DNA from 4 places in the Pseudoalteromonas sp. MMG033 genome. Region 2 is predicted to be linked to each of the others. Evidence: predicted binding sites of a transcription regulator. Region 2 holds the regulator's gene; each other region holds the start of a gene.

Region 1 (7,868 bases), 2.0 Mb from region 2:
AACGCTAAACCGCCTTGTCATCACCACCATCACCATGATGCCGATCCTGCAAGAGACATTAACGCAGAGCCCTTCCCTGAAGATGGCTTCCTAAAAGCTCAAAATGAAGGAGAAGGCTTTGTCAGTGTGGGCTGGCGTTTCGCCCCTGATCAAGTATTTGACCGCGATAAGCTGAGGGTATTTGTCACAAGTGTCGACGCGGAGCGTTTAAAAGCAGTGTTTATCACCATGGATGGCATTTTTGGCTATAACAAAACAGCCGATGGCACAACAGAGGTAGAGCTAGACGAATGCCTTGAAAGCCGCATTGAGATCATTGGTGAAAACCTAAGTCCAGATCTTGAAGCTACTCTGCTTACTTGTTTGGTAGCCCATCAATAAACACTTACTGACAATAATTTATTAGATTATTTTCAACAAAACTTTAAACAAAGGAGGGGATTACAAGTATCCATAAAAACCAGCTGTAAAACAGCTTTAATAAGCGAATCAAAGAAAGAAAATAAAATGAAAACAAACACATCAATACTCATTGCCGCATTTGCAACGCTGGTATTTTCAAGCGTTACCAATGCATCCGCAATAAATCAAACGAAAGGGAACTTTGAAGACAAGTTCCGACAATTAGACGAAGTGTTGCCAACACCAAACGTGTATCGCAATGCTGCGGGGGAGCCAGGACAACAATACTGGCAACAAAAGGTAGATTATAAGATCAAGGTCTCACTTGATGAGCAAAAACGTCGATTGACAGGTCATGAAAAAATCACCTACCACAACAACTCCCCTTATCGTTTAAAGTACCTTTGGGTGCAACTCGATCAGAATATCTTTAAAGATGACTCCATTGCCAATATGGCAAATAACTTTGGTGGCGTTGGTCGCCGAGGCCCTTACACCAAGCACGGTGATGAAAATAAGCCAGCAAAAATCAGCTTAGGTGAACTCAGACGCCAACAGTTTATGACGGACAATGAACTGGGCTATGAAATAAGCGCAGTGACTGACCATCGTGGCAAGAAACTCAGCTTTACCATCGTCGGTACGCAAATGCGAATAGACTTACCCAAACCACTTAAATCAGGTGACTCGGTTAAATTTGCCATTGATTTTGCATTTAACATCGTAGAAGAAGACGCTGTATCTGCCCGCTCAGGATATGAGCACTTTGCTGATGATCCGCGTCCAGGCGGTAACGATATATTCTTGTTAGCGCAGTGGTTCCCAAGACTCCATGCTTACACAGACTATGAAGCATGGACTAACAAAGAGTTTTTGGGCCGTGGTGAATTCACATTAGAGTTCGGCGATTATGAAGTGGAAATCGATGTGCCTGCCGACCACATTGTCAGTGCCACGGGTGTATTAACCAACCCAAAAGACGTGTTAAGCAAAATCCAGCGTAATCGTTTAAAAGCTGCCAAAACGGCCAAACGCCCAGTCTTTATCGTTACCGAAGAAGAAGCGCTTGAAAACGAAAAAGCGGGCACAAACAAGCGTAAAACTTGGAAGTTTAAAGCAGAAAATGTCCGTGACTTCGCATGGGCGTCATCGCGCAAGTTCATGTGGGATGCACGCGGCTACGAGCAAGGCGGTGAAGAGATGCCTTTGGTTATGGCCATGTCATTCTATCCCAAAGAAGGCGGCGACCTGTGGAAAAAGTACTCAACTGAGTCTGTGATCCACACCATGGAAGTCTATTCACGCTTTTCTTTCGATTACCCTTACCCAACTGCACAATCAGTCAATGGCCCTGTCGGCGGCATGGAATATCCCATGATCACCTTCAATGGTCCACGCACCGAGCTGCAAGACGATGGTACCCGTACCTATTCTCAAGCAGAAAAACGCTTTTTAATTGGCGTGGTGATCCATGAGATCGGGCATATTTACTTTCCAATGATAGTTAACTCTGATGAGCGCCAGTGGACATGGATGGATGAGGGCTTAAACAGCTTTTTAGATGGCGTAGCAGGACGCGAATGGGATCCAAACATTCCTTGGGGTGTTGAGCCAAGAGACATTGTCGGCTACATGAAATCTGAAAATCAGGTACCAATCATGACGCAATCTGATAGCGTTTTGAATTTAGGCCCCAATGCCTACACTAAGCCCGCTGCCGCATTGAACATTTTGCGTGAGGTGATCCTCGGTCGTGAACTGTTTGATTTTGCATTTAAAGAGTTCTCAGAGCGGTGGCGATTTAAACGTCCTACCCCGTCTGACTTTTTCCGTACCATGGAAGAAGCTTCAGGTGTTGACCTAGACTGGTTCTGGCGCGGTTGGTTCTACTCAACCGATCATGTCGATATCTCCATCGATAAAATTTATCAGATGCGCTTAGACACTTATGATCCTGACATCGATTTTTCGCGTCAGCGTCAGTTTGAACAAGATAAGCCTTCTTCATTATTTGTTGAACGCAACAAAGCCGAAGGCAAAAAGTTGTGGGTAGAGCTCAACCCAGATATTACAGACTTTTATGATGACAATGACAGATTCACCGTCACCAATAAAGAGCGCAACGAGTACAAAGAGTTCTTAGACTCCCTTAAGCCTTGGGAGCGTAAAACACTTGCCCGCGCACTAGAAGAAGACAAAAACTATTATGTACTGGAGTTTTCGAATATTGGCGGTTTAGTGATGCCGATTTTGCTCGAGCTAACCTATGAAGATGGTAGTAAAGAGAGCCAATATATCCCTGCTGAGATCTGGCGCAGAACGCCTAAGCACGTTCGCAAGCTAATCGTCACCGACAAAGATAAAGTACTGACCAACGTGGTTGTCGACCCTGGTTGGGAAACGGCCGATGTGGATGTAGAAAACAACCACTATCCACGCCGTATCATTCCTTCTCGTGTTGAAGCGTATAAAAAAGCCAAGAGTAAAATCAAGGTCAAACGCGACATCATGCAAGATATCAAAACAGAGCTTAAAAGTGATAAAAAGGAAGTAAGTAATGACTAACTACCTACATTGTTTCATCATTACACTGACTTTATTGCTCAGCGCTGTGGTTTTTGCACATCAACAAAAAGCAGCTGAAACCACGGTTTTATTCAATAAAAACTCAGGCCAATTAGAGATCATGCATCGCTTTTATCTGCACGATACTGAGCATGCGGTCCAGTCTTTATTTGATAAAAAAGCCGATATCCTTAATTCAAAAGCAACCCAACAACAGTTTGCAGATTACGTCGCGAAGCACTTTCAGTTGAAAGCGCTGAATGACCAGTCAGTCGAATTAACCAATGTAGGTTTTGAAGTTGAAGGTAAGTTTTTTTGGGTTTATCAAGAAACAACTCTACCCAAGGAAGTACAAGGCTTAAAAATGTATAACGGCTCACTGAGAGACCTTTGGCCTGCACAGGTCAATATGGTCAACGTGGAAGGCAAAGGCAAGGTACGCACCTTGTACTTTAGCCGCAATGATAAGTGGCTCGTGACCAAGTTTTAGGCTTGAAAACGCCTAATTAAAATCAGGGAGCTTCCTAATAGAAAGCTCCCTTTTTATTTTATCTTACAAAGATGTATGTTGTGCCACCGACTATTTTCGAACCAATATTGGTCGATTTAAAGTACGTCCCACCATAAATATTCGCATAGTTAAGCATGGAGAAATTACCACCTTTGCCATCACATACCCCATCTTCAAACCAATAAAGTCTGAATATGCTTTCCCCTGTTAAACCGTGATTTAAACCAAGCGTGTCTTGCAGTGGAATACAGTTTGCGCTTTCAAATTTAGAGATATCAGCAATGCCGTAATAGCCTGCATCACGCATAGTCAGCATCATTTCTTGGCTATTATTCTTGAAATGGAACCACTGAGGATCAGTCAAATGGAAATTATCCACAAACGAAGTGATATTTTGCGTCTCAGTATAATGTGACGCGTAATTGTTTGCGCTGCTGTACTCTTTACCCGGCACATAACGAATGGCCATTAATGTCCAGCCGCCACCTTGATTTTCCATATCACAGAAAGTAGTAAATTCAGCCAGACCGCCTACCCCGTCAGGATCCAACGTATAATAACCAGACAATGCATCTGGGTTTTTCTCTAGGATCATTTTACAGCTTGTGCTACCTGACGCCGGTTGAATATTTTTGTTTGCACGAATAGTTACCGTATCACCACCAGTAGTCGTAATATCTTGAGCAAATAAATGACCGTCGATATCTAGCATGTTGATCACTTCATGCATATGAGTGAGTTCAGCATCTTTTGACTGTTCTTCTTGTAAAAACAGCTCATGGTTTTCAAACTTAATTGTCTGCTCGTTAACTTTAGCTTGGTTTAAGTTGTAAGTTTGTCCTGAGTCCAACTGACCCGTTTTGTTAGGCGCATACACAGCCAAATAAGCAACTTTTTGTGAAACCCGAGTATTTCCAGTTGTTTGTAATTCTTGATATTGAATTTTAGCGTTAAAACCGATCTGGTTAACATTATTGGCTCTGGCAACGTATGCAAAACCACTGTTATCTGATTGCGGACTTAGAAATAAATAGGGTACTTGATCATACTGCTGAGAAAATTCAAACGTTTGGCTAGCAATACTCATATCAAGTACGCCCACTTCCCAGATTGACCCATCGGCCATAGTGTGGATACCAGCCCCTAATGTAAGCGTCGAGATGGTTTCGTTGGTATGCGTACCATCTAAATACTCCCACTCTTTATAACTTAAGCCAAACGAGCCGTCAGGGTTCTTTTTCAGTGAAACAGCACCTGGATCTGCATGTAAATTGCTGGCAACACCTGTTACAACCACCTCATGAGATGTTGCTGGCACCAGCACACCATTATGGCTGACTGTATTTTCAACCAAAACAACAGCGTTTGCAGAACTTGCAGCAAATACTGCAGCTGACAATAGAGCGAGTTTAAACATTTACTTTTCCTTATGTTTTACTAGGTATGAGGTCGCATCATTGCAACCATCGCGATTATGCTAACAAACCACGTCCCTATTTGATATACGAAAAAGTTATTTTATTAAGTTAAATCAATATATTAATAATATAATATTTAAAAAATGCGATACAGTTAAAGTACTGATAAATACGACAAACGCTAAGCAAAAAACACCTAATTAGCCTAATTTAACAGGGTAAAACGCAGCACTCAGCATGCAAAAACTGCTTTATGACCATTTAATGTCCAAACAAACCAATTAGTTATTGCCTTTTAAAATAAAATCATTATAGTGACAACCAAGTCGGCATATAGCGCAGCTTGGTAGCGCACTGTCATGGGGTGTCAGGGGTCGCAGGTTCAAATCCTGCTATGCCGACCAGCTTTCCTCTCCCTATTCAATTACTTACCCCACTTTTATTCATTAATTTTTTACCCGTCAACCTTATACAGTAGTTAGAGACGACAGTTAAACCACTTCATGATTTTTGTGAATACTTCATCGCTAATGTTCTCCCCATTACCATTTGCTAGATATAAAAATGTAGTTACGCTAAGTTTAAGATCTCTGAAAAGCTCGTTTCCATATCCTTCTAAGTCCTCTCGATTAATTAACCTTGCTGATTCATCCATTGCACAGCCCTTCAAAACAGCTAGCCTTACTCTGGTTGCACGATCTAAGTCTCCACCAAGAATTACATATGACATTGCCATTTTTTTCTCCTCAGTTTAAAAGGCCAACTTAGCGCTAGATTAAAGCTCGGAGAACCCCTCTAACACGAAATAATTAACTTTATTGCACTTAGTAGAACTCAATATTATACTGTGCATATATACAGTATCTATTTTTGCTATATGAAAGTTATCCCAATTAAAGCGCAAGCCGGTATTACAGGCTTTGAATCACCAGCCTCTGAGTACAAAGAATTAGGCTTATCTCTAGATCAATTAATAATTAGCCATCCAAACGCTACATTCATCGGCCTTGCTGCAGGTGACTCCATGCAAGGCATAGGAATATTTGACGGGGACGTTTTAATTGTTGACCGCTCTGTAGAGCCCAAAAACTTTGATGTGATCGTTGCAAACTACAATAGTGAATTTGTGTGTAAAATAATTGATATGCAAAGCAAGAAACTACTCTCGGCTTCCCACTTATTTGCGCCAGTCTCAATTCACGAAGCGGATACATTTCAATTGGAAGGCGTTGTGATTAGCGCAGTTCGTCTGTTCAAGAAGAATATAGAGCTTTCAAAATGTATGCGTTAGTTGATGCCACTTCATTTTACGCTTCTGCAGAGAAAGTATTTGACCCCACTATTAGAAATAAACCTGTTGTTGTGCTTTCAAACAACGATGGTTGTATTGTTGCAGCTTCGCCCGAAGCTAAAAAGCTTGGTGTGCCAAAATTTGAGCCCTACTTCAAACTTAAACATCATCTCGAAAAAGCTGGTGTAGTGATCCGATCATCTAATTATGAGCTGTACGCAGACCTTTCAGACAAGATGATGAACACCATCAATCAATTTAGTGATCAACATTATGTATATTCAATCGATGAGGCTTTTCTAAAATTTGATGGGTATTCGTCAATAGTTGATAGCTGGTATGAGTACGGCCAATTGATCCGCCGATCTGTTTGGCGGAAGACCAAGCTCCCTGTAGGTGTCGGCTTTGGGCCAAGACCAACCCTTGCAAAAGCTGCAAATCATGCGGCTAAAAAGTTCCATGGTGCGTCTGGCGTTGCCGTAATTCACGATGAAGCGTTCTCGTAAAGAAATATTAGCTAGAATGGATTTAGGCAATGCCTGGGGCGTGGGTCGCCGCCTCACTAAAAAACTCTCACTTATGGGAATCAATACAGCCCTAGACCTCGCAAACCAAAACCCAAAGTATATACGTAAGCAGTTCAGTGTCGTATTAGAGCGAACTGTGGAAGAGCTCAATGGCAATACCTGCTTATCATGGGATGACGTTAAACAGAGGAAAAAAGAGATATATAGCACTCGCAGCTTTGGAGAGCGCGTAACGAATCCTGCAGCACTAAAGGCCGCGCTAGCAACTCATTGCTCAATAGTCACCAAAAAGCTCAGACAGCAGAGCTCACTGGCGAAACGCATCGTTATTTTTGCACATTCCTCCCCGCATGAAGACCTTTACTATAAAAAGTCCTTCATTCAATCTCTTCCTGTTGCATCGTGTGATAGCACCGTATTTGCAGAGGCCGTCAGTAATGTGTTTGATGAACTGTTTAAACCAGGTGTACGCTATTACAAAGCAGGTATCGGAGCGATTGAACTAGAAGATGACAACTTTCAGCAGACTGATATGTTTAGCCAGTCACAAGACAACCCAGAGCTTATGAATATATTGGACCAAATCAACAAAAGATATGGCGTCACTGCCGCTAGGTTGGGCAGTGAAGTACAAAATAGTGATTGGGCTATGAAGCGAGAGTTTTTATCTCCTAAATACACAACTCAATGGAGAGATATACCAAAAATAAAATGCTAGTATAAGTAGTCTAATGATTTTCTAAAAATAATCAAAAGGAGCTATGATTGGCCAAATCATTATCATCTAAGCCAATAACAATAAAAGAAGCAAATCTATTTATAAAATCATTCCATCGACATCATAGACCGACTATTAGGAATAGTGGAAAGTGGGCTCTGGCCGCAGTAGATCGAAATGATGAAATTGTAGGTGTTGTGATTGCTGGTAACCCAGTGTCACCAAATTATATGGATGGTTATACAATTGAACTCACTCGGCTTTGTGTATTAGAAAGTGCTCCAAAAGGCACTTGTAGCTTTCTTTTGAGCAAATGCTGCAAAATTTGGCGTACTATGGGAGGTAGAAAGTTATTGACCTATACACTAGATAGTGAATCTGGAGCGTCATTGAAAGGAGCTGGTTGGTCTCTCGCTGCTACTGTTATGCCACACAA
Region 2 (7,868 bases):
AAAATCGGTCGCATACGTTGCTGTGCGGCTGAGATAATCCCCTCAACAGGGTTATTTGGTGTATTCTCAAGCTCAATTTTGATTCGCTCCAACAAGACAATTGCATTGTTTATTACAATACCCGCCAAAGAAATAATGCCAAGTAAAGTCATAAAGCCAAAAAATGACTGCCCTACTAGTAGACCCAAGATCACGCCAATAAATCCCAATGGAATGGTAGTCAGTACAATTATTGACTTACGGATCGAGTTAAATTGACCTATCAGCAAGATAACAATAATAAATACTGCGATAGGCATTTTATCTGCAATAGACTGGTTGGCTTTGCCTGAGGACTCAGCCTCACCACCCAATTCATATGAATACCCAAATGGCCAGTTTTTCTTTTGCTCTTCCAACCAAGGTACTAATGCCGCAAATCCTTCGTTCGCCGTAATGCCATCAAGCTGCGCACCCACTGCAACGGTTTTTAAACGATCACGTCGTAAGATCTGAGCGCTTTCCCAAACCACTTCAATATCTGCTACCTGTTTTAAAGGAACCGATGCGCCTGTAGCTTGTGAATAAACCATCATAGCTTCCAATTTGCCAATATCATCTCTGTCAGCGGCCACAGAGCGTAAGGTAACAGGTATTAACTCATTTCCTTCGCGGTATTGTGTGAGCTCCAAACCACTAAAACCTGTCTGTAATGAACTTGCGATATCTTTACTTGATACACCTACACGACGTGCGCGTGTTTGATTAATTTTGATCTGTACCTTTTTACTTGGCAAACCCCAATCATCACTGATTGCTTTGAGCCCCGGAGTCGCCGCCATTTGCGCCTTTAGCTGATCCACAATCGCCATCAAGGTAACTTGGTCGTCCCCAGAAAGCCGGATCTCAACTGGGTTGGCTATCGGCGCACCATTTTCAATCTTTCGCTGCTTAATCAATAAGTCAGGGTGTCGATTTAAGGCATACTGCTCAATGTCCAGCATCAAAGCATCAATCAAATGATACGAAGTGGTACTGACAATCATCAACGCATAGTTTGAACTTGTTGGCTCTGGCGTATGAGTTAATAAAAATCTTGGACCACCATTACCAACATAACTGACCCACTGCGTAACCCCCTCGGGGCGCTCGCTTGATACCAGTAACTCATTTTGAATATAAGCTTCCATGTCTTTTACCAAAGCTTCGGTTGTTTCTAACCGAGTACCGATTGGCAGCTCTAACTCAACTTTAAAATAGTCACGATCTGAAGGTGGGAAAAATAATTTCGGAATTAACTGCATGCCCTGCAGCGCAATAAAAAATGCTGCCACACATGCCATCAACGTGATCCAGCGGTGGCGGATCATGGTAGTTAACAGGTTTTTATAAGTTAAATAAACGCCAGTGTTGTAATCAGCCGCTTGTGATTTCACACGTGTAAAGTACACACACAGCATAGGGATCATAGTCATAGCCAGCAACCATGAACATAGCAAAGTAATGGTCACAACCTTGAACAATGAAGCCGTGTACTCACCTGTCGATGATTCAGCTAAAAAGATAGGTAAAAACGCAGCCCCAGTGGTCAACGATGACACTAACAAAGGCACTTTTAATTCATCCGCCGAATCAACTGCTGCATCTATCGCCGCCTTGCCTCGCTCCATTTGTACCATGATGTTTTCAGACATCACAATACCATTATCAACTAACATACCTAATGCGATAATGAGTGCCGCTAATGAAATTTGGTCAATGCTAATATGGAAAAATGACATCACCAAAATGCCAAACACCATACTCATTGGGATCAGGCTGGCAACTATAAGGCCTGTTCTTAACCCCAAAGTGAATAACATCACTAAGGTAACAACCAATACCGCTTGCAAAAGATTGGAGACGAAGTCACTGACCTTTTGTTCGACTTCTTTAGGTAAGAAAGAGAGCAACTTAAATTCAACGCCAATAGGGTAAACACTTTCTAAGTAGTTCAGGGTTTCTAGTACCTGCTCGCCCAAAGCAATATTATTACCGCCTTGTCGCATAGAAATAGCGATCGTTAAACCTTCATCTAAGCCCACTCGTACCTTAGACTTTGCGGGGTCTACATAATCACGATAAACAACGGCAATATCAGACAGTAGCAATACCTGTTCGCTACCCGGTACATTAATGATGGTATTGGCAATATCTTCTACTGACTCAAAATTGCCGCTCGGCTCAAGTGCGAGGGTTTCATCATTGATATAAATAGAACCACCAGGATTGACAATATTACGTGATGCAAGTTGCTCTTTGAGCTGGTTAGGTGAAATGCCAAGGGCACCAAGCCGCGCGTTTTCAAATTCAATAAATACACGCTGTTCTTGGTTGCCATAAATTTCCACCTTTGCAGCCTCAGGTAAGCGCAACAAGGTGTCCCTCACCTGTTCCGCGACATCTTCCAATTCGCGATAGGTATACCCTTCAGCGGTAAGCCCTATGACAATACCGAACACATCCCCAAATTCATCGTTAACAATGGGAGTTTGTGCATCGCTGGGTAAATCTTTCTCTATACTCTGGATTTTACGCCGTAGGTTATCCCAGATAGGGCGCATATTCTTATAGCTTTCCTTGATATTGACGCTAACGATGGATACGCCTGTTTTGGAGGTGCTACTGACAAAATCTAATTCAGGGATCTGCTGTACAACCTTCTCTATTTGGTCAGTGACAAGCTCTTCTACTCGCTGTGGGCTCGCTCCGGGGAAGTAAGTAACTACTTGCGCTGTTCTGATAATAAAACCAGGATCGTAATCTTTTGGCATTTTATTAAACGAGATGATCCCAAAAAACAATAACGCTGCTATCAGTACCCAAGTTGTCCGGTTATTTTCTAATGCAAGTCTGGTTATATTCACTGGACCTCCTTGTTAAATTTTACAAGTTGCCCTTCACTCACTTTACTCATGCCAGCAGTCACAATATAAGCGCCTTCAGAGACTCCACTGACGACCGGAAAACCTAGAGTAGAAACCTCACCAATCACAACCGGGTTTTTCTTAATTTTACCCTTACCTGCTCCAGCAGACTCCACTGTCCATACAAAATTACCAGATGCATCTTTGAGCACAGCTTTTATTGGTAAATAAAGACCACTTTTGTTCACATCAGCGCCTTTGGCAAGCACCTTTGCTGTCATGCCCGGTAAGATGTTGTAACCCTCAGGGCGCGTCATGCTAAGAGTAACCTCATAGGCTTTTGTTACCTCATCAGCTTGTGTGCTCACTTCAACAAAGTCTAATGGAAAGGTTTTATCAGGGATCCCTGAAAACTCTGCAATAATGTGTTTAGGCGCATCTTTTGAGACTTTAATCATTAAGCTCTCAGGCACATTGACCTTAAGCGTTACATGCTTGATATCTTGCAGTGTTGCGACAACTTGCTTGGCTTGTACCTCTTCAAAACGCTCTATGTAAGTGCGTGCCACAACACCCGAAAATGATGCTTTTAAGCTTGTGTAAGACAAGTTGTTTTTTGCATTCGCCAATTTACTTTTTGCACTAGTAAAGTGGGACTGTAGTTGGTCATAGTCAGATTGCGAAATCGTACCGGATTTAATAAGTTGTTTAGCACGCCTAAAATCCGCCTGTGCTTTATTATAATTAGCCTGCGCTTCATCTAAAGAAAGTTTGTATTCTGTTGCGTCTAACTTAGCAATAACATCACCAAGCTGAATTTCTTGCCCCTGCTTTACCAGCAACTCTGTAACTTCACCCGGTACTTTAAATGATAGATCCGCAGAAGAAGCTGCATCGACTACCGCAGGGAATTCCACCAAAGGGCCATCGACTTGTGAAGAAAGCAATAATGTCCTCACTGGACGAAGCTGCTCTGATTGCTCTTGCTCTGATTTTTGCTCTGAACAACCAATTAATGCCAAACAAAATATTGCCATAACACCTAGCTGCTTGCCTTTTATTATCTTCATAAAAGCTCCTTTAGTTTTACTGAACATTACGATGTTGAGTCATCGCAGTAACAAAATTACCTATCCAAACATCGAGTACGGCCTTAACCGTTTCAACATTCTCAGTACCATCAGTCTTCAGTACCGAATCCAATTCTTTATGTGCAGTCATCATCACCACTGGGGCCTTTCGACTCCCTAAATAAAACGCTGACTCAAGTGACACATGTGTTAAAGCCTCGGTTTGCTCTGTCGCAGCCAAGTAAGCTGTTTTGCCCGCGTTATACACTAACCTGATAGGCACAAAGTCTCTCACCTGTAATGAAATGGGTTTAAATTGCACATCTGTAAAAGCGCCTTCAATTGTCAATACAGTGTCATCTACACCTTCGGGTTTTGCTGTTACAACTTTATAGTAAGGGCTCAATTTGATTTGCATTTGCGACTGCATGTAATGACTTAGCTTAGCAACATGCTGAGGATTAATGTTTAAAAACTCAGATTCAGAAGCGTTAATCCACACTTCAAACTGAGGAATATAGAGCACTTCGATTTTACTTAACACTTCTCTATTGAATGTGTTATCAACGAATAAGTTGGTGTCTTCATAGTCATCAGAGGGGAGTAATACATCATAATTGGGTAAAAAGCCTGACCGTGTATTGTTTGAGCTCGAAGCACAGGCGGATAACATACATACCAAAGCCACAATCAATACTACTTTAAACCAAGTCATAAGCTGCTCCATATTCAATTCATTTCCAGTGGTTTTAACACAATCACAAGCAAGCCTCTGATCTCTTTTGAAATCAAATGTAACCTGTGAATACAAATAAATTTAAGTTCTTAAATTAAGACGAATAGCTCAGACTGCGAATCATGGATTTAGTGCAAAATAATTTTTATTTTTGCTTAACAAGCACGTATTCCAAAGCTGATGTTATATTTATGTAACGTAAGTATATGATATGGAAGTATAGTTTAAAAGGGGTCTTTTAATTTATAAAAATGGTTTTGGTGAGATAAGCTGAAATATAATATCTCAGCTTATCAGGCAATCAGCAAAACGTTACAAGTTGCCGCGGATCACACCAACAGCGAGACCTTCAATATTGAAAACCTCTTGCTCTAGGTCAACTTCAATCGGTGAGAAATCTTCATTCTCAGCATGTAAGAATACTTTTTTACCGACTTTTTCAAAACGCTTAACGGTGACGTCTTCCTCAACACGAGCAACAACAACTTGCCCATTATTGGCAACTTGAGTTCTATGAACAGCAAGCAAGTCACCATCCATTATGCCGATATTTTTCATACTCATACCATTAACCCGAAGTAAGTAATCAGCAGGTGGTTGGAACATCCCTGGATCTACTTGGCAGTGATTCTCTATGTGCTCTTGCGCCAAAATAGGCTCACCAGCTGCTACGCGACCTACAAGAGGTAACCCCAGCTGCTCTGGTTCATCCGCTTCCACCAATCGGATACCGCGGCTTGCGCCAGGCACCATTTCAATGACTCCTTTTTTAGCAAGCGCTTTCAAATGTTCTTCAGCAGCATTGGCACTGCGAAAACCAAGAGAATCTGCAATTTCCGCACGAGTCGGTGGCATACCTGTGTCTTTGATAAAAACTTTGATCAGCTCGAATACTTGTTCTTGTCGTTTTGTTAAAGGTCGCATATAACTGGTTTTCCATACAGTGCATTTACTGTGAGTATATACAGTTAAAATTAAATCGCAATGCTAAACCTCTAATACTTGACTGATTCACTAGAACTATTTGGAACAAGGCAGCAACATTAAGAGGGCATCACTTGATCACAGCAAATCATGTTACTCACAATTTTTTCGATTCATTAATAATAAGGCTAAGATAAAAACCTAAATCTGAAGCCACGTAGGACAACAAAAATCTCTAAGCATTTAATGATAATTGATGATCCCATCTAGTACTGAGGCCCTCAAACTTATCTATTAAGTATACAAAACCTCTATAATTTTGACTGAGTAAAGAATAAAAACCAGACTCTAATAAAAACAGAAAAGTGATTAATATCTAAAGTTGAAAACCAACTTTGTTGCAAAATATAAAATAAGTAGGGATTAAGAATTTAAATCGCACTTTATTTATATGAAAAGATAATAATGAAATTTAGAACAGCATTAATATAATAAAAAGTAGTAATAAGATGAGTGTTTAAAAGAATAATAAATTACGTAATAGAGCTACAATTATGTAGCTCATTAAATACAGACTTTAGCAAGCTGAAGTCGTATAAGTACCTGGGCAAGTTCTAGTACCAGTGCACTCCCAAGTCTTGAAGAAGCCGCCTGCAACCTGTGGAGTCATCTCAGCTGGTACGCTAGCTTTATCATGACTAATAAGTTTGATGTTTTTCTTTTTGAGTTTTAATAACATTTTTATATCTCCTTGTTGACACAAATAAACCTAACAGTATTTATTTCTCATTTCAACAAAAATAAATAAATTATTATAGCGCATAATAACTTCTATAAAATCAATATAACCAAACGAAATTAAAAAACGAAAAACATAAAAATATCGTGTTCTTAAAAAGGTAACCAACCTTTAAAAAATATATAAAGAGTATAAATTTATTAAATGTTTTTAGTCTCTCTGAAGCAGATTTCTAAAGTTTAAAAAGGCTCAGGTTGTGACTACATTACATAAGGTAGATACTGTGTAACGACCTAAGCGAAGACTACTTTGTGCCATGCACTTGCACCACACGAGCTTAACGAGCACTAATCTAAGATGTCTCACCATTTGCTAAAAGACACAATAGACTTATCACCAACGCTTACTGTCATTAATGTTTTGCATCTTGTAAGTTGGATGAGCGAAATAATAAATCTATATGTTCAACAAGAAGTTATATTTCGTCGAAAGTAATAGCCATTCTTTGCAAACAATTGCGCTGCGATTCACCAACCTTTGAGCAAAATGAAAGTTTATGATACAACGCGAAACATTGGCATTCTTTTCACGCAAGGTGATTAACGTGCAAAATGTAACGACAGCGAGCGAAGCGAGTACGTTCAATTTGCGCAAGGTGAATATCGTACGAAAGGTTAATGACACAGCGCGAAGCGCTGGCATTCTTTTCGCGCAAGGTGAAATGAGCCGTTTTAGCTGTTGCTGAGGAAATCTTGAGCTTGCCTTGTCGGCGGTGAAGGATATTCCCTTCACCTTGCGCTAATTCGTCTCTTTATCAATGTGCATGACCTCTACAACTTTCGAGACGATTTAGCACGAAAAAACCCGCTGCATTTCTGCAACGGGTTTGACGTACATAGATGTACTAATGTCGAATGGATGAATTAAGTGCAAAGTACAGTGACAAAGAGCGAAGCGAGTACATTTACTTTGCGCAAGGTGAATTGAGTCATTTTAACAGCAGCGGGGTTATTTAATTGGCCCCTTGGTGCGCTACGCAGTAGAATGTCCTACTTTCACATGGGCGAAATGAGAGCGAAGCGAAGCTTCGCAGTTATCGTGTAAAGGGCTAATGACAGAGAACGAAGTGAGTTCATTCTCTTTGCGCAAGGTGAAATAAGCTATTTTAAACAGCGCCGATTGAAGTATTGGCGCGATGGAACCCAGCTTCAGGGATAAATAGACAACGCAGAACTATCTACAAAGAAATAACGTAATGCACTAAAACATATAACCGTGAGATGAGCTAGTTTTACCACTACCAAGGGACTTAAACGCAAAAAACCCGCTGCATTTCTGCAACGGGTTTCTTTTATTTGGTGCTTGGCAATGTCCTACTTTCACATGGGAAAGACTCGCCGTCCGCCCCACACACTATCATCGGTCGGGGCCGACCCTTCGGCTATTTCGTTTCACTACTGAGTTCGGCATGGGCGGGGCTGGCCTTCCAGTCAGGTGGTTCCAAAATGTTAAGC
Region 3 (7,868 bases), 1.8 Mb from region 2:
GCTATGTCGTAACGTACTTTGAGTTTTTGGCCATGACGATGCTGTTTGTGAGTGTGTGTGCCAAGCGTCCCCTTCATCATGTCTGTATGTTTAGTGAAGCTGACATTATTTAATCTTGGGGTATTTTTCAAAAAGCGCTGCTTAATATCAGTACAGTATTGATACAGCGCTTGCTGGTTTTGTAGTTGGTGGCTGCATGGGTATTTATTTTTGAAATAGCTTTGTAATTTATGCTCTTTTATCAAAGAAGCAATTTGTGCTTGTAAGCTGTCAGGATAGTGTTGAAAATACTTTAATTGCTGCATTTGTATTGTGTTTTTGGTCTTTTAATAGGTAATCTAGCGCAGAATTATAGCGCAAGGATAATGCAAATGTATAAAGCGAGCTGTCTATGCAAAGGTGTACAATTAGAGATTAATGGGTCTATTGACAATATTATTCATTGTCATTGTTCCTTATGTCGTAAATCAAGTGGTACGGCTTATGCAACAAATGGGTTTATTGATACATCCTCATTGAAAATCGTTACTGGTCAAGAGCTGGTAAATGCTTACGCATTTAAACCTGGCAGGTTAAGGCATTTTTGTCGTAACTGTGCATCTCCTCTGTTTAGCTCCAATTCGGATTTACCCGAAAAGCTACGGATCCGACTCGGCATTCTCGATTCTGACATTAATGAACGTCCTGAATCTCATAATTTTATGGCTTCAAAAGCGAATTGGGACCAAGTAAATGCCCAAATCCCCCATTATGAAGAATTTGAACCTGGGCGGATGAAAAGCAAATCATCTGGATGATATAAACTGAGTGCTAATGTTCACTTTATACGAAAAACGTGTCTTAAGGTTAAAGTTATCACTTGCACAATAAAGGCCGTTGATTAAGTTGTAGCTCTATAGGAAAGAAGAGCACTTTATGACGAATGCGAGGTTATTGGGCATTATAGCAATGAAGGCATGCTTTGAAGTGGAATCGTTTAGGTTACTTTATATTTGAGGTGAGTGCGAGGCACTCACCACATAGCATTAATTGGTCTCTAACGTGCAACAATCTGAGGCACGTGAGTTGCCCCCTGGTAAAGCAAAGACTGCCTGGCAACAGTCCGAAGCGCGTGAATTGCCACCGGATTTTCCGCCCGCAACATCATGCGTTTGCGCGTCAGGTAAGCTGGCTTTGTCATAGGATAAGGTTTTTACTCGTTTTTTTTGTAGTTTTAGTAACATGGTCAATCCTTCACTATTTTTATTATAACCAAATCCAAAATGCCACTTTCCGTTCGAACTGTCAAATTTCACAATAATGTTTGTTGCTGCGGTTGTTTTTCCGCAGGGAAAGGCAGTAGCACCTTGTGGTCAATTCCTAAATCTTGAATAAATTGTCGCGCTAACAGTGGTGCGTCGTAATTGTCCGCAGTGTGAAAAAATACGATGGGCTCTTTACCTTCAGCGAGCCATGTATGGATTTTTTTGAGCCAAGGCTGATAAAAAGGGCGATTATTTTCAAGTGCAGAGCAACCCACAAAACGCAACATAGGCCGCTCACCGGTTGCAATGACGTTGACAGGGACTCTGGGCTTTTTACGTTGTGCATCTTCAATCGCTGGTGTGCTTGGCGCTTCGCTAAATAAAGGGCGCGTATCCATCATAATGCGATTAATGCTTTTACTCATCAAAAATTGGTTTAAGCGCTTTTCATTATCGTCTTTACGAAAAAATGCTAAGTTGCGTACTTCTATACCTAGACAAAGTTCACTGGGTAATTGAGCCACAAAGTTTTGTATCCTTGGCAGATGTTCGGGCCCACAGCTAGCGGGTAATTGCAGCATGACCATACCTATATTTTCAAACAACGGCGCAAACAGGCTTAACCATGTTTCGAGTTCTTTGTGACAATTTTGCAAAGCTAGCTCATGAGATATTTGTTTAGGGAGCTTAAAAGTAAACCTAAAATCATCGGTAATGGCATTTTTCCATTGTAAAACGGTGTCAGGTTTTGGGTTAGCGTAAAACGTTGTATTGCCCTCAACACTATTAAACATGGTGGCATATTCACTGAGCATGTTGGCATTACTACAGTGCTGACTAAAAAAGCGTCCTTTCCAGTGCGATGAGCTCCATTGTGGGCAACCTAAATACAACATAGTTCTCTTCATTAGTGTTTTTTTCGAGTTTAACAAATTGAGAGTACCTAAAAAAATCAACTTTGCGAAGATTCCTTGCTTTATAAGGATGACAAAGCCCCCCAGTTTTATATAATTGGCGATTATTTTTGTTAATTACGATAGCTATAGGCTGGATAGCACTTTTTCATGCAAGCCTAAGCAAATAGGAACGATATGCGCTCTATATACTGCGGAAATTTAAATAAGGACCACGTAGGTCAAGAAGTCGAATTATGTGGTTGGATCAATAAGCGCCGTGACTTAGGTGGATTAATTTTCGTCGACTTAAGAGACCGTGAAGGCTTGGTTCAAGTTGTTTTTGACCCAGAAGTTGAAGGCTTGATGGACGTTGCAAATACGCTGCGTCAAGAGTTTTGTGTGAAAGTGACAGGTAGTGTGCGTGCAAGACCTGACAGCCAAGTTAACAAAGACATGGCAACCGGTGAAGTTGAAATCTTGGGCACAGGCCTTGAGATTATTAACCGTTCTGAGCCTTTGCCGTTAGACTTTAACCAGCAAAACTCAGAAGAGCGTCGTCTAAAGTACCGTTATTTAGACCTTCGCCGTTTAGAGATGAGCGATCGTATTAAGCTACGAGCAAAAGCATCAAGTTTCGTGCGTCGTTTCTTAGATACTAATGATTTCCTAGACATTGAGACACCAGTACTGACGAAAGCAACACCTGAAGGTGCGCGTGATTACTTAGTTCCAAGTCGTGTTCACAAAGGCAGCTTCTACGCATTGCCACAATCACCACAGCTGTTCAAGCAGTTGTTAATGATGTCTGGATTCGACCGTTATTATCAAATCGTAAAATGTTTCCGTGATGAAGATTTACGTGCTGACAGACAGCCAGAATTCACCCAAATCGATTTAGAAACGTCATTCATGAGTTCTGATCAAGTGCGTGAAGTCACTGAGCGTATGATCCGTGAAATGTGGCAAGAGCTACTGAACGTTGATCTTGGTGAGTTCCCAACCATGCCATATGCTGAAGCGATGCGTCGTTTTGGTTCAGACAAGCCTGACTTACGTAACCCATTAGAGCTTATTGACGTTGCTGATATTGTTAAAGATGTCGAGTTCAAAGTTCTAGCTGGTCCTGCTAACGATGAAAAAGGTCGTGTTGCAGTGCTAACAGTCCCAGGCGGTGCTGAGTTATCTCGTAAGCAAATCGACGAGTATACAAAGTTTGTAGGTATTTACGGCGCGAAAGGCCTTGCTTGGATGAAGGTTAATGACCGTGAAGCAGGTATGGAAGGTGTGCAATCACCGATTGCTAAATTCCTAAACGAAGATGTGATCAGTGCATTACTAGAGCGCACTAACGCGCAAACAGGTGACATCATTCTATTTGGTGCAGACAAGCGCAACGTGGTAAACGAAGCGATGGGTGCACTGCGTCTGAAAGTAGGTCTAGACAGAGAGATCACTGATCTGAACAAGTGGGCGCCACTTTGGGTTGTTGACTTCCCAATGTTTGAAGAAGATGACGAAGGAAACTTGCACGCGGTACACCATCCGTTCACAGCACCGAAGGACATCAGCGCACAAGAGTTAGAAGCAAATCCAGCTGTGGCGATTTCTGATGCGTACGATATGGTACTTAACGGCTATGAAGTTGGTGGTGGTTCTGTTCGTATCCACAATAATGAAATGCAGCAAGCCGCATTCAGAATCTTAGGTATTGAAGAGCAAGAGCAGCAAGACAAGTTTGGTTTCTTACTTGATGCACTGAAGTACGGTACACCCCCACACGCTGGGTTAGCGTTTGGTCTTGACCGTCTAGTAATGCTTTTATGTGGTACAGACAACATTCGTGACGTCATTGCATTCCCTAAAACAACTCAGGCGTCTTGTTTAATGACCAATGCGCCAAGCGTTGCAAACCCAGATGCCCTGACTGAGCTTGCAATTGCAGTACAAGCACAGCAAGAACAAAGTGAAGAGCAGTAGTCACTGACTTACTTTGAAAAGGCGGCTTTAATAGCCGCCTTTTTTGTTTAACAACTGGAAATCCATACAGTATTTTGGCATGATGTTGAAAAAAGCAAAGAGGGCAGTGCCTTGGCAGTTATTTTGGGCATAGACCCTGGTTCGAGATTTACAGGTTATGGTGTTATTGAGCACCAAGGTGCAAAATTTAAATACTTGGGTAGCGGCTGCATTAAAGTTGGAGAGCATGATTTTCCGACTCGATTAAAAATGATCTTTCAAGGCATTAGTCAGTTGATAGAGCAGTTTTCTCCAGACAGCTTTGCGATAGAGCAAGTATTTATGGCACATAACCCAGACTCAGCATTGAAGCTTGGACAAGCTAGAGGTGCCGCCATTGTTGCAGCAACTATGCAAGATGTGGTTGTACATGAATATTCGGCAAGGCAGATCAAACAGGCTGTGGTGGGCACCGGTGGAGCAAATAAGTCTCAGGTGCAAGAAATGGTAAAACGTATTTTAAAATTACCGGGCACCCCACAAGCAGATGCTGCTGATGCATTGGCAATTGCAATTTGTCATGCACACTCTGAACAAAACTTAATTCGCTTAGCAGGCAATGCTAAAAAAACAGTTCGTGGAAGGTTAAGATAATTATGATAGGTAAACTCAGTGGTACTTTGTTAGAAAAGCAGCCGCCAGAAATTCTCATTGATGTAAATGGGGTGGGCTATGAAGTACAAATGCCGATGACTTGTTTCTACGAGCTGCCAAGTACGGGTCAGCCAGCAGCGATTTTCACACACTTTGTTGTCCGTGAAGACGCCCAGTTATTATTTGGTTTTAATAACAAAACAGAGCGTGCTTTATTTAGAGAGCTGATTAAAGCAAATGGTGTGGGCCCTAAGCTTGCGCTCGCTATTTTGTCAGGTATGTCAGCTGAGCAATTTGTGCAGTGTGTTAATCATGGTGATGCATCCACGTTAGTCAAAATCCCAGGTGTAGGCAAAAAAACCGCAGAGCGTCTAGTCTTAGAAATGAAAGACAAGTTAAAAGACTTTGGTCATGACTTGTTTACGCCATTTAGTGATAATGCCGTTATCCCGCCGCAGGACGATCCTACTGTGGGTAATTTACCGGCTGATGATGCCATTGCGGCGCTGGTTGCGCTGGGCTATAAAGCTGCTCAAGCACAAAAAGCAGTTAAAGCAGTAAAAGGCGATGGTTTAGATACTGAAACCATTATCAAAGAAGCGCTTAGGTCTATGATGTAATTATGATAGAAGCTGACAGACTAATCGAGCCCGAAGTTCAGGGTAATGAAGAACAAATTGATAGAGCGATTCGCCCAAAACTACTGAGTGATTACACGGGGCAGCCTCATGTGAAACAGCAAATGGAAATTTTCATTGAAGCTGCGCGCACACGTGAAGAAGCGCTGGACCACTTATTGATTTTTGGTCCGCCTGGGTTAGGTAAAACAACCCTTGCAAATATTGTAGCCAATGAGTTGGGTGTGAACATTAAAACAACATCAGGGCCTGTACTCGAAAAAGCGGGTGATTTGGCTGCTATGTTGACCAACCTTGAAGAAGGTGATGTGTTATTCATTGATGAGATCCATCGTCTTAGTCCGCAAGTGGAAGAGATTTTATATCCCGCGATGGAAGACTATCAATTAGATATCATGATCGGTGAAGGGCCTGCTGCACGTTCTATTAAGTTGGACTTACCGCCATTTACATTGGTCGGTGCGACGACTAGAGCGGGCTCGTTGACTTCACCGCTCAGAGACCGTTTTGGTATTGTGCAAAGGCTTGAGTTTTACTCAGTGGATGATTTGTCACAAATTGTCAGCCGTTCTGCACATTTTTTAAATTTAGAAACAACCGAAGAAGGCGCCCGTGAAGTTGCCAAAAGGGCACGCGGTACGCCGAGGATCGCAAACCGCTTGTTACGTCGTGTCCGTGATTTTGCTGATGTAAAAGGTGATGGCAGCGTTGATAAAACCATTGCTAACCAGGCATTAGATATGGTTGATGTGGATAAATGTGGTTTTGACTATATGGACAGAAAGTACTTGCTGGCCATTATAGAGAAGTTTACTGGCGGACCTGTGGGTCTTGATAACCTCGCAGCGGCAATTGGTGAGGAGAAAGAGACGATAGAGGATGTCATAGAGCCATACCTGATCCAGCAAGGTTTTATACAACGCACGCCGAGAGGGCGGATAGTATCTGACCGAGCGTATCTACATTTTGACCTTTCTAAAGAATAACATCGATTAAGCCATCGTATTTACGGTGGCTTTTTTGATTGTATTCATCTGAATTTGCTAGCCCTTCAATCTGAACTTAAATTTCAGGCAAAAAAAAGCCCGCACATATGTGCGGGCGAAAACAACAAGTTGAAGGAAGTAATCCAGGGAACTGATGAGTCTGTTAAGGTTTTATCCAAAAGGTTCTCATCAAAAGCAACAGAGTAAATCAGAACTCTATCACTCGGTAACTGGCTTTGCATTGCGTTAAGCAGTGCGCTCAGTACAGGGTGTATATTAGAGATCTTATGGATTATTATCAAACTAGAAAAATTATATCTTTCAGATAAAAATAACTAATGCGAATGCTATTTACCATTTTTTACATTGGTAGAATATGCTGATATCAGCAGGTGTATCTAATTGATTTAAATGAGTTTGTACTATTTATGCGCAAAATGTAAATATTAGATAATTTGTTGTTAATTGGTATTACCAATGGTGTTTTGAGCATTTATTCGCGCAAAGTGAATAAATCCCTTACTTTATGCAATCTGAGTAAATAATTACGCTTGGTCTGATGGTTAGGAATAAAAATGTTAATTAATCAGTGAAAGCGGAAAATAAAATGATTTAAATACCGAAACAAACATATGGGGTTATAAAAGTCTTGCTAACTTAGACATTGTGTTATTTATCGACATTTAAGCTAATTTTATAGCTTTGTCGTTGTAAGGCCTTATTTGTGTGGTTAAACTACCTGAACCTTTTGTCGTGCTTGAAGTCTATCTGTTTAAAGGCGCCATGCCGGGTACACAATATTATTAGGAGTGTTAAAACGTGGAATCGGGTTTAAATTTCATCGATCTAATTTTAGAAGCCAGTGTGTTGGTTCAACTTGTTATGCTGACACTCGTTGGTATGTCCATCGCATCATGGGCGATTATATTCCAGCGCCGTTCGGTGATAGCAGAAGCGCAAAGCGAAGCCCGAAAGTTTGAACAACAGTTTTGGTCAGGTATGGACTTAGGCAAATTATACAACGAAATCACCGCACGCTCAGGCAGTTCTAAAGGGTTAGAAGCACTGTTCGTGGCAGGATTTAAAGAATTTGCGAGACATAAAAAGAATAATACAGGCTCGGCGAACATGATTTTAGATGGCACACACCGTTCTATGCGTGTTGCCTTATCCCGTGAAGTAGAAAAACTAGAAACCAGTTTGTCGTTTTTAGCAACCGTTGGTTCCATTAGCCCTTACATCGGTCTATTCGGTACGGTTTGGGGTATTATGACTGCATTTATTGCTTTGGGTAATGTGCAGCAAGCAACGCTACAAATGGTTGCGCCGGGTATTGCAGAGGCACTGATTGCAACAGCGATGGGTTTATTTGCCGCGATACCTGCGGTAATGGCATATAACCGATTCGCAAAACACGTTGAAAAGCTTGAAGTAAACTACGCCAACTTTATGGAAGAGTTTGCCAATATCTTACATCGTCAAGCTGCCACATTA
Region 4 (7,868 bases), 800 kb from region 2:
ATATATTCCTCAGCAAATCCCGCTGGGCTCTTGGCTTTAAAAATTCTCATTTTGCACCACTTAAATTACAACCAAAGGCAAGATACATTCAGCGCAAGCAACACTGGGTAGCAGGCGCAGCATGATACTGCAACTCGTTAATCTACTGATTGTACCAGATGGATATAAAGTAACAAGCGCAACAGTGATATGAAGACATGGTAATTGCCATTTAATTTATGATTCTGCTGTAGGGCCATACATTAATGGATAAGCGCTTACGGCAGACTTCTAAAGGAACGAAACTAAAGCGATGTCCGTAATTAAGCGCATCGCTCATAAAATCCATCGACCACGAATCATGATGTTTGCTCGGTAAACTTAACGGCTCCGGTATGCGTGTTGGTACACTGCGCTTTCCTTTTCGTATAAGGTTAAGTTTGAGCAGGTTATACACTCGATCAACGCACTTTTTATTCCATACTTTGCCTTGATGCCCAATTCGTTTGAACAGCTTTGACATGCCCTACCTAGGATACAGCTCGACAAGCGCTAACAAAGCATCAATGACATCACCATCCAATGGTCGCTTGCATTTATAGTAATAAACGCTTCGACCTAAACCCGCTACGTCACAAGCAAATGCTACGCTAACCTCAAACCGTGCTCGCAAGTGTTCGACCCAAGCTCTGCGCCTACTTGTTTTCACCGCTTTTTTGAGATGATTTCCTCAAGCATTGAATGTTTTAAACTGAAGTCGCAAACATGTCTTTTAACTTGCGATTTTCATCTTCAAGCTCTTTTAAACGTTTAACGTCAGATGCCTCCATCCCACCATATTTAGAACGCCACTTATAAAATGTACTTTGGCCAACACCATGTTTACGGCATATTTCCGGTACAGGTACACCCGATCCAACTTATTTGGTCATGCCGACTATCTGTGTTTAGGTGAACTTACTTTTTCGCATCGTCAAATTTCCTTCTTATATTGATAGAAATTCTACTTATGGACTGTTTCAGTTTATGGGGGAGTTACAACTTTACTTTCATTGCCGTTTTGGTTTTCTTCTTTTTTATACATATCTCAAACCTATTTAAATTGAACTTTGTGACATGTTGTAGGCTTTCATCATTGCCTATAACAACACTAGGCCACGTAGTGGCTCGGTGGCGTTTATCACAACTATCTCTTCATTATTTAGTGTACTTTTAACAACCAATTTAGCCGTTAATAAGCCCCCCCCTTTTTTATTTCTACAAATCATCAACTTCATCCAAAGGTGATGAAATATTATTCAACCCTTTGGTTGTCACATTTGTATAAATCACAGTTGTTTTAGCACTCGAATAAGCTTCCGCAGCTTTGATGCTACCCTTTCTAATAAATGCTAAGTCGTTACTGCCGTTGATACTGAAGTATTGACGAACGCTGCTAACTTTTGTGAATACAACTCATCAACCCGATATTGACGCACTACCCCTTGCCCTAACTCACTTGCCAAACCTCGTGTTATCACTGCATTGATATCGACATCAACACCATTTTTTACCCTCCTCAACCATCGTTTTACATACTCCCCATGCTAGTTTTACTAGCGCCTTGCTCATAAAGCAGGAATAGTTTGCATTGATGATTAACTCAGGTTCGCTAGGCGATACCAACCCTCCTTTACTGCTTGCTGCCGTAGGCTATAGTCAAGAAAATCAAAATCCACCCTTTACAACAGGCGACATCAAACACTTTGGAGAGTTTTTTTCAGTCTCACTAATATATTTAAAGACAATCATAAATAAATCTAACCGATAGACTTCACGCCCAGTCGACTTAGCCAATAACGCCATGGTGAGAGTTTTTCCTGTGTCCGGGCCACCCAAAAGCAACGCCCGATAGCCGGATTTAATTTTTTAGCCCAGCCCAAATTCATGCATTAAGGTTTCGCGATGGGTGAGCCAAGTTTTAATATTTATAATTTACGCCATCATTCTTGCGATCTAGCACTATGTCTAACGAATCGAGCGAGGTAGAAATGGCCTGACAGGAAAGCTGCTGCTGAGATCGGGGCTCACTTGATCGGCCAATAAGCGGCTGCTTAGAGTTAATAGTGCCATTAGCTCTTCATACCACAGCGGATCATTACCACTAACATTAAAACGCAGGGTTTACACTGTGGAAATAAAGCCGCTAGAGGTTTTATCTGCCACCCCATCAAACTTGATAAAAACGCGGTTATATTGGCTATTTAAGCCAAAGAAATATTGAATAATTCGGATATTAACTGCAGGGCAACCACTATTGCCAATGCCAAGCGAGTCAGTGGTGTGAGCAGCCATTTATATACTATTTCTACATAGGGGCGGCTGAATTCATTGAGAGTGATTACTCTGGTCTATCTGAAGTGCTTAAGTTAAATGGCAATCACCAGATAAAGTAATCCACGTTTAAGAAATATATAAATTGCAATCTGCACATAATTTCACTTGGGCATAAATAGTTACCAGCAGATAGAAACAACCGAACAATAGAGTACAAAGTGGGAACTAAATGAAAAACGAATAGACTAACAATCTGTTTACTAAACGAATTGATAACTTACAAAGCATGATAAAAGTAATTTACTCCCTTTAATGTGACCTACATTAAGGTGCAAATAGCTTGATGCATTGACACTAGATAGCCATAATAGCGGGCAAAAAAGGAGACATACATGTTTGATAGACTCGCGAGTTTTTCTCGTACCACCACAGCTTGGGGCTTATTGTTTTTAAGTGCGCTTACTTTCGAAATCGTTGCACTATACTTTCAGTACGCCATGGGTCTAGAGCCCTGTGTGATGTGTATCTATCAACGTACAGCAATGTTAGGGGTTTTAATCGCAGCCTTTATTGGGCTTTGCAGTAAGAATAATTACCTTGTTCGATTAATAGCGACTGCTGGATGGGGTGTATCAGCTATATGGGGGTGGCTACTTGCGCGTCAGCACCTTGATATGCAAACCACTACAGATCCTTTTGCTTTTACCTGTTCTTTTGAACCTAACTTCCCTGTTCCTTTGCATGAATGGATCCCATCCTTTTTTGCCGTAACAGGTAGCTGCTCAAACATAGACTGGTCATTTGCAGGACTATCTATGCCAGGCTGGATGGAAGTTATTTTTGCAATTTATGCCATTAGCTTTTTGATTTTTGCGCCTATGGTTATTTTTAAGAAGTAAATTAGAGAAATATATGATTTTTAGACTAAGCCAAATTCCTGCACTTGCGTCGCTATCTTTACGTGAAAAGCAGCAAGTTAAAGCAATAGCGATTTCCATGCTATCGGCAAAAAGTAAGGTCATATTGGCTGTATGCAAACTCGCTCTGTTAACCCCCTTATTTATGGCACTTGCCTACTTTGAAGGCTGGTCACTTTTACCTGTGTTGCTTATCACTGGTATTGCATACCCGCTCTTAACAGCCCCTATTGAAGTACAGTTTGCTTTAAAAAACTTAGATAAAGCTTTGTCTGAATTTAAGCAGAGCCAAAATTAGGCTCTGCATTCTCTATTTATTCCAATACGACATGGGCTTCTATTTTATCTATTAGCCCTGTCCCTATACCTTTCACTCTTGCCAGCTCTTGTATATTGAAAAATAATCCTTCTCGCTCCCTTGAGTCCACAATTGCTTGCGCCTTTGATTTGCCTATTCCTGGTAATTTCATTAGCTCATCAACTGCTGCTGTATTCACATTGACCTGTAGGGTCGACGTTTCTATATTCTTTACCGCTTGTGCCTGAGCAGCATTGTTAAAAGTTAACAAAAGCACTAGAAAGCCAATATTCCATATTTGCTTGAGCATTTAATTTCTCCTTAAACTGTTTGTGAGTTTCACCATGCTTAAAAAAGTGATTAAGCAATGTAACCATAGGATTTATCACTGACTTTTGTAAAATACCTAAGAATATTTTCATTGTATTTTTTTCATATGGATCGTCTAATTGGCAGCGATTGAGTTGCAAAAAAATCAAATACAGTTTACTGTATAAAAAAACAGTGTTTTATGGAGGGTGATCATGGCTGTTATAGTAAAGTATGTGGTTGAAAGAAATGGAGTAGAGCGAATGACATTTACTAGCAAAAAAGAGGCAGATGCCTACGATAAAATGCTGGATGTGGCAGAGGCGCTTGAAGGGATGCTAGATAAGGTAGATGTGCCACTGAGCGAGCAGCAAGTAGAGTCTCTTGCGCTAGAAATGGCAAAATACAAAGATGACTTTATCTCTGTACTAAAAGGCAGTAAGCCAACAGCAGAAAAAGAGCCGAAAAAAACGACCAAAAAAGCCGACGTTGAAGATGATAAGGTGACTGCTATTAAACAAGCATGATACTGCCTTTATCTATACTTGCTTATTCGTTCCAAAAACGCAAAAACGCCGACCTATCAATATAGCTCGGCGTTTTAATATACTTGAAATATCTTGTTAGATTACTTCAATACTGACGCTACAGCATCTGCAAAGTAATCAATATTACTGTGGCTAATACCAGCAACATTTACACGGCTAGAACCCACAATGTAAATTGAATACTCTTCACGAAGACGATCGATTTGCGCTTTATTAATCCCTAAGAAAGAGAACATACCGTGCTGACGCTCAATGAATGAGAAGTCATGTCCTGTATTTCTTTGCTCAAGGCTGTCTTTAACCAAACTGCGAAGGCCATTAATTCTGTCACGCATTTCAGCCAGCTCTTGATGCCATTGCTGTGTTAATTCATCGCTCGATAAAATCGTATTTACAATATCAGCACCGTGTGCTGGCGGCATTGAATAAATGCTACGAACAACGCTTAACAATACTGAGTTTGCAACATCCGCATTCGCCGCATCTTTTGAAATGATCGAACATGCACCAATTCGCTCGCGATACAGGCCAAAGTTTTTAGAGCAAGAAGAACAGATAATCATTTCTTCTACTGTCTGAGCTAATAAACGAAGACCGTTTGCATCTTCATCTAAGCTAGTGCCGAAGCCCTGATATGCAATATCGACTAGTGGCGTGAAGCCTACTTCTTTAGCAAGATCTGCAAAAATTTGCCATTGCTCTGCATTTAAATCCATACCACTTGGGTTATGACAGCAGGCGTGCACTAAAACAACATCACCTTTTGGTACTTGCTTAAGCGTGTCAATCATCTCGTCAAAAAGCAGGCCTTTGTTTTCATAATCGTAGTACGGATACTCTTTTACCGTTAAGCCAGCCGCTTCAAACAAGCTAATGTGGTTTGCCCATGTTGGTGTAGTCACCCATACTGTCGCATCTTTGTTGCAACGCTTGATGAACTCAGCAGCAACACGCAATGAACCTGTACCACCTGGCGTTTGAGCCGTACGAACGCGATTGGCAAGTAATGTTGTATGGCTATCGCTTAACAGCAATTGTTCCATTTTTGTACAGAAATCTAAATTACCTGCTAATCCAATATACGATTTTGTTGTTTCGTTTTCTAAACGAAATGCTTCTGCTTTTTTAACCGCTTTTAAAACTGGTGTAGCACCCTGCTCATCTTTATATACACCAACACCTAAATCGATCTTGTTAGGGTTATCGTCTTGCTTATAAGCTGCCATTAGGCCCAAAATAGGATCTGTTGGTAATGGTTTTAGTTCTGAAAACATGTGTATTTTATTCCTATTAAAACTGATACGCACAAAAATCAAAAGAGACGAAAAATCGCTCACACTTTTGCAAGCTCGCCTCTATTTATCTAAGTATTTAACTCGATATTACGTAACAATTGTGGGGGTTATAGTTGCCATAATACTACCACAATTTAACAAGAACACGAGACTTGTTACTTGGGAAGGTAATGCGTTATTTTCATGCAAGCCGCGACAAGTACAGATAAATTGTCAGCAGTAAAAAAGTCTTTACTAAAAGCCTCTGCATCAATGATCCCGATACAATCGAGCTTGTCATTTAACAGCGGTATGCAAACCTCCGCTTGTACTTTTGGGTCACAGGTATAATACTCGCCACCCTGCGCAATATATTCAGGAATATTATTGATAATGCGAGACTTTTCAGAAAGTACTGTCTGAATATTATTTGATGTTGCTGCAAACTGCTCATTGATAGGAAATAATGGGCGGCTAGGTGCACCATTGTACGCGAGTTTAAGCAATTGTTGATCACCGTCAACTTGTCTTGACTGATAAATACCGAACCACTCGACACCAGTTTTGTTAGTCACAAACTCGACGATTGTTTGAAGCTTAGACAATAAAACGTCATTTTCTTGCGTGCGCGCTATGATCGTTTCCAACTCAAATGGCGCTTCTTGTAAGTGACCAAATAAACTACAACTTCCCCCCTCACCAAGTTCTGGTATTTGATAAGACCAGATCGTTTGAGCTTGATGTGCCGCTAAATAAGCATCCAGTGCATCAAGCTGTGATTGAACAAGTGTATGATCAAGGGAAGTTTGTGTTTTATCTAAGTATGTAGAAATCATTTAGCCATCCAAACATCTATATATCTAAACGCAATTTAACACGCAAATGCGCCTTTGCCTATAGGCACAAGCATGTTTTTTATCATTGGGAGTTAAAAGAAAGGGGCTATCGTAAAAAAATTTCAATTCTAATAAATAGATAGATAGGTGGAGCTGCTTAATCCAACGAATAGACCAATTTAACTTCATTTCCAATTCGATTGTAACTGACACTATCAGCAATTTCTGAGAGTAGCTGAACCCCCCTTCCATGCTCATTAGATAATGTACTATCGCTTGGCAAGTCAGGCTGAGAAAAACCTCTACCTGAATCTTTGATATCAAAAGTGATTGACCGTTTTTCGGGGCTATAAGAGGCCGCAATTTCAATAAACGCTTCGGTGAGCTTAGACAGCGCATCAGCACGCTGTGTGTAGTACTCTAAAAATCCATCTTCTTGATTTTTTAACTCTGAACTGATCCCCAAAACCCCGTGATCCAGTGAGTTATTATATGCCTCTGACAGTAGCAAAAAGATGTTCGAACGGTGTGCATCCACCCCTTCAACATTACTAAGCACATTAACCACTTCCAAAACAGGATCAGTCACTTTCATTTGCTCAGCGTCTAAGGAGACAGCAATCTCAAAAGGCAGTGATGAGTAATGCGTTTCACCTGAATGCTCTAACTCCGCCGGCAAACAATTGATAATCGCAATGCTCAAATCATCTTGTTGCTCCGCATGCTGCGCATAGTTACGCACTTTATCAATGACCTCTTGTGTGGTGATTTCGGGCGTACTTTGCAACGTATCTATAAAACGCCCTTCTCCAAACATCTCTCCATCAGGCCCTTCACTCTCAATAATGCCGTCAGTTGCCATAACGAGTCGAGTGCCCTTCTCCACTTCAAAGTGTAGTATGGTCCTCTCGAATTCATCATCGTCGAGTATCCCTAACGCCATATGCTGAGATTCAATCGTTTTTAAAACACGACCTTGTTCATTGACTAGGTAAACATCGGGTAACCCGCCAAGCCAAGCTGAGATATTTTTACCTGAACTACTGAGCTCAATAATTGCAGCTGCACAAAACATATGGCCGGGTAATAAGGTATATAATGAGCTGTTTAACTCTGTGGCAATGTCACCCACTGCCATCCCTTTTTGCACCATAGTGTAAAAAATACGTGAGGCTGGCAAAGCACCAACAGCAGCAGCTAACCCATGACCAGTAAAGTCCCCTAATAAACAGTAAAACCCGCCAATTGGGCTTTTCGCCATAAGGAACATATCTCCGTTAAACATAGATGCGGGAGAAAGGTGAAAATCACACAGACTATCAAACTTCTCTTGGCCTGATAGTGCATTGCGAAAAATGTGCTCTACGATTTCATGTTCACGTTCGGTCTGA

What was found. Region 2 encodes LexA, which represses DNA repair genes until DNA is damaged. Its sites were predicted from a motif close to TACTGTATNNNNATACAGTA; they were not measured.
Region 1: AC2CZC_RS13495 (LexA family protein) is a predicted target of LexA. The motif match lies at 5,740-5,759, and genes of this name have one in related genera.
Region 3: ruvC (crossover junction endodeoxyribonuclease RuvC) is a predicted target of LexA. The motif match lies at 4,170-4,189, and genes of this name have one in related genera.
Region 4: AC2CZC_RS01335 (YebG family protein) is a predicted target of LexA. The motif match lies at 3,998-4,017, and genes of this name have one in related genera.

What each region holds. Positions count from the first base shown of each region.
Region 1 is NZ_CM170070.1:3,068,958-3,076,825, reverse strand. Features, by position in the region: gene AC2CZC_RS13525 (CobW family GTP-binding protein) at 1-381, shown strand, start outside; gene AC2CZC_RS13520 (M1 family metallopeptidase) at 508-2,967, shown strand; gene AC2CZC_RS13515 (DUF6702 family protein) at 2,960-3,457, shown strand; gene AC2CZC_RS13510 (fibrinogen-like YCDxxxxGGGW domain-containing protein) at 3,516-4,895, opposite strand; tRNA gene AC2CZC_RS13505 (tRNA-Pro) at 5,224-5,300, shown strand; gene AC2CZC_RS13500 (hypothetical protein) at 5,375-5,632, opposite strand; gene AC2CZC_RS13495 (LexA family protein) at 5,774-6,187, shown strand; partial or broken gene AC2CZC_RS13490 (Y-family DNA polymerase) at 6,175-7,432, shown strand; gene AC2CZC_RS13485 (XF1762 family protein) at 7,480-7,868, shown strand, end outside.
Region 2 is NZ_CM170070.1:1,085,425-1,093,292, forward strand. Features, by position in the region: gene AC2CZC_RS04975 (efflux RND transporter permease subunit) at 1-2,885, opposite strand, end outside; gene AC2CZC_RS04980 (efflux RND transporter periplasmic adaptor subunit) at 2,882-3,955, opposite strand; gene AC2CZC_RS04985 (DUF3313 family protein) at 3,972-4,670, opposite strand; gene lexA (transcriptional repressor LexA) at 5,004-5,615, opposite strand; gene AC2CZC_RS04995 (hypothetical protein) at 6,193-6,354, opposite strand; gene AC2CZC_RS05000 (hypothetical protein) at 6,911-7,099, shown strand.
Region 3 is NZ_CM170070.1:2,840,253-2,848,120, forward strand. Features, by position in the region: gene AC2CZC_RS12460 (M48 metallopeptidase family protein) at 1-305, opposite strand, end outside; gene AC2CZC_RS12465 (GFA family protein) at 372-797, shown strand; gene AC2CZC_RS12470 (hypothetical protein) at 1,026-1,223, opposite strand; gene AC2CZC_RS12475 (DUF72 domain-containing protein) at 1,292-2,140, opposite strand; gene aspS (aspartate--tRNA ligase) at 2,336-4,117, shown strand; gene ruvC (crossover junction endodeoxyribonuclease RuvC) at 4,229-4,750, shown strand; gene ruvA (Holliday junction branch migration protein RuvA) at 4,753-5,370, shown strand; gene ruvB (Holliday junction branch migration DNA helicase RuvB) at 5,373-6,374, shown strand; gene tolQ (protein TolQ) at 7,194-7,868, shown strand, end outside.
Region 4 is NZ_CM170070.1:284,573-292,440, forward strand. Features, by position in the region: gene fadR (fatty acid metabolism transcriptional regulator FadR) at 1-50, opposite strand, end outside; partial or broken gene AC2CZC_RS01300 (transposase) at 726-881, opposite strand; gene AC2CZC_RS01305 (hypothetical protein) at 1,371-1,541, opposite strand; gene AC2CZC_RS01310 (AAA family ATPase) at 1,687-1,863, opposite strand; gene AC2CZC_RS01315 (hypothetical protein) at 2,143-2,313, opposite strand; gene dsbB (disulfide bond formation protein DsbB) at 2,688-3,194, shown strand; gene AC2CZC_RS01325 (hypothetical protein) at 3,208-3,510, shown strand; gene AC2CZC_RS01330 (ComEA family DNA-binding protein) at 3,527-3,820, opposite strand; gene AC2CZC_RS01335 (YebG family protein) at 4,035-4,346, shown strand; gene AC2CZC_RS01340 (amino acid aminotransferase) at 4,448-5,641, opposite strand; gene AC2CZC_RS01345 (GAF domain-containing protein) at 5,818-6,477, opposite strand; gene AC2CZC_RS01350 (SpoIIE family protein phosphatase) at 6,635-7,868, opposite strand, start outside.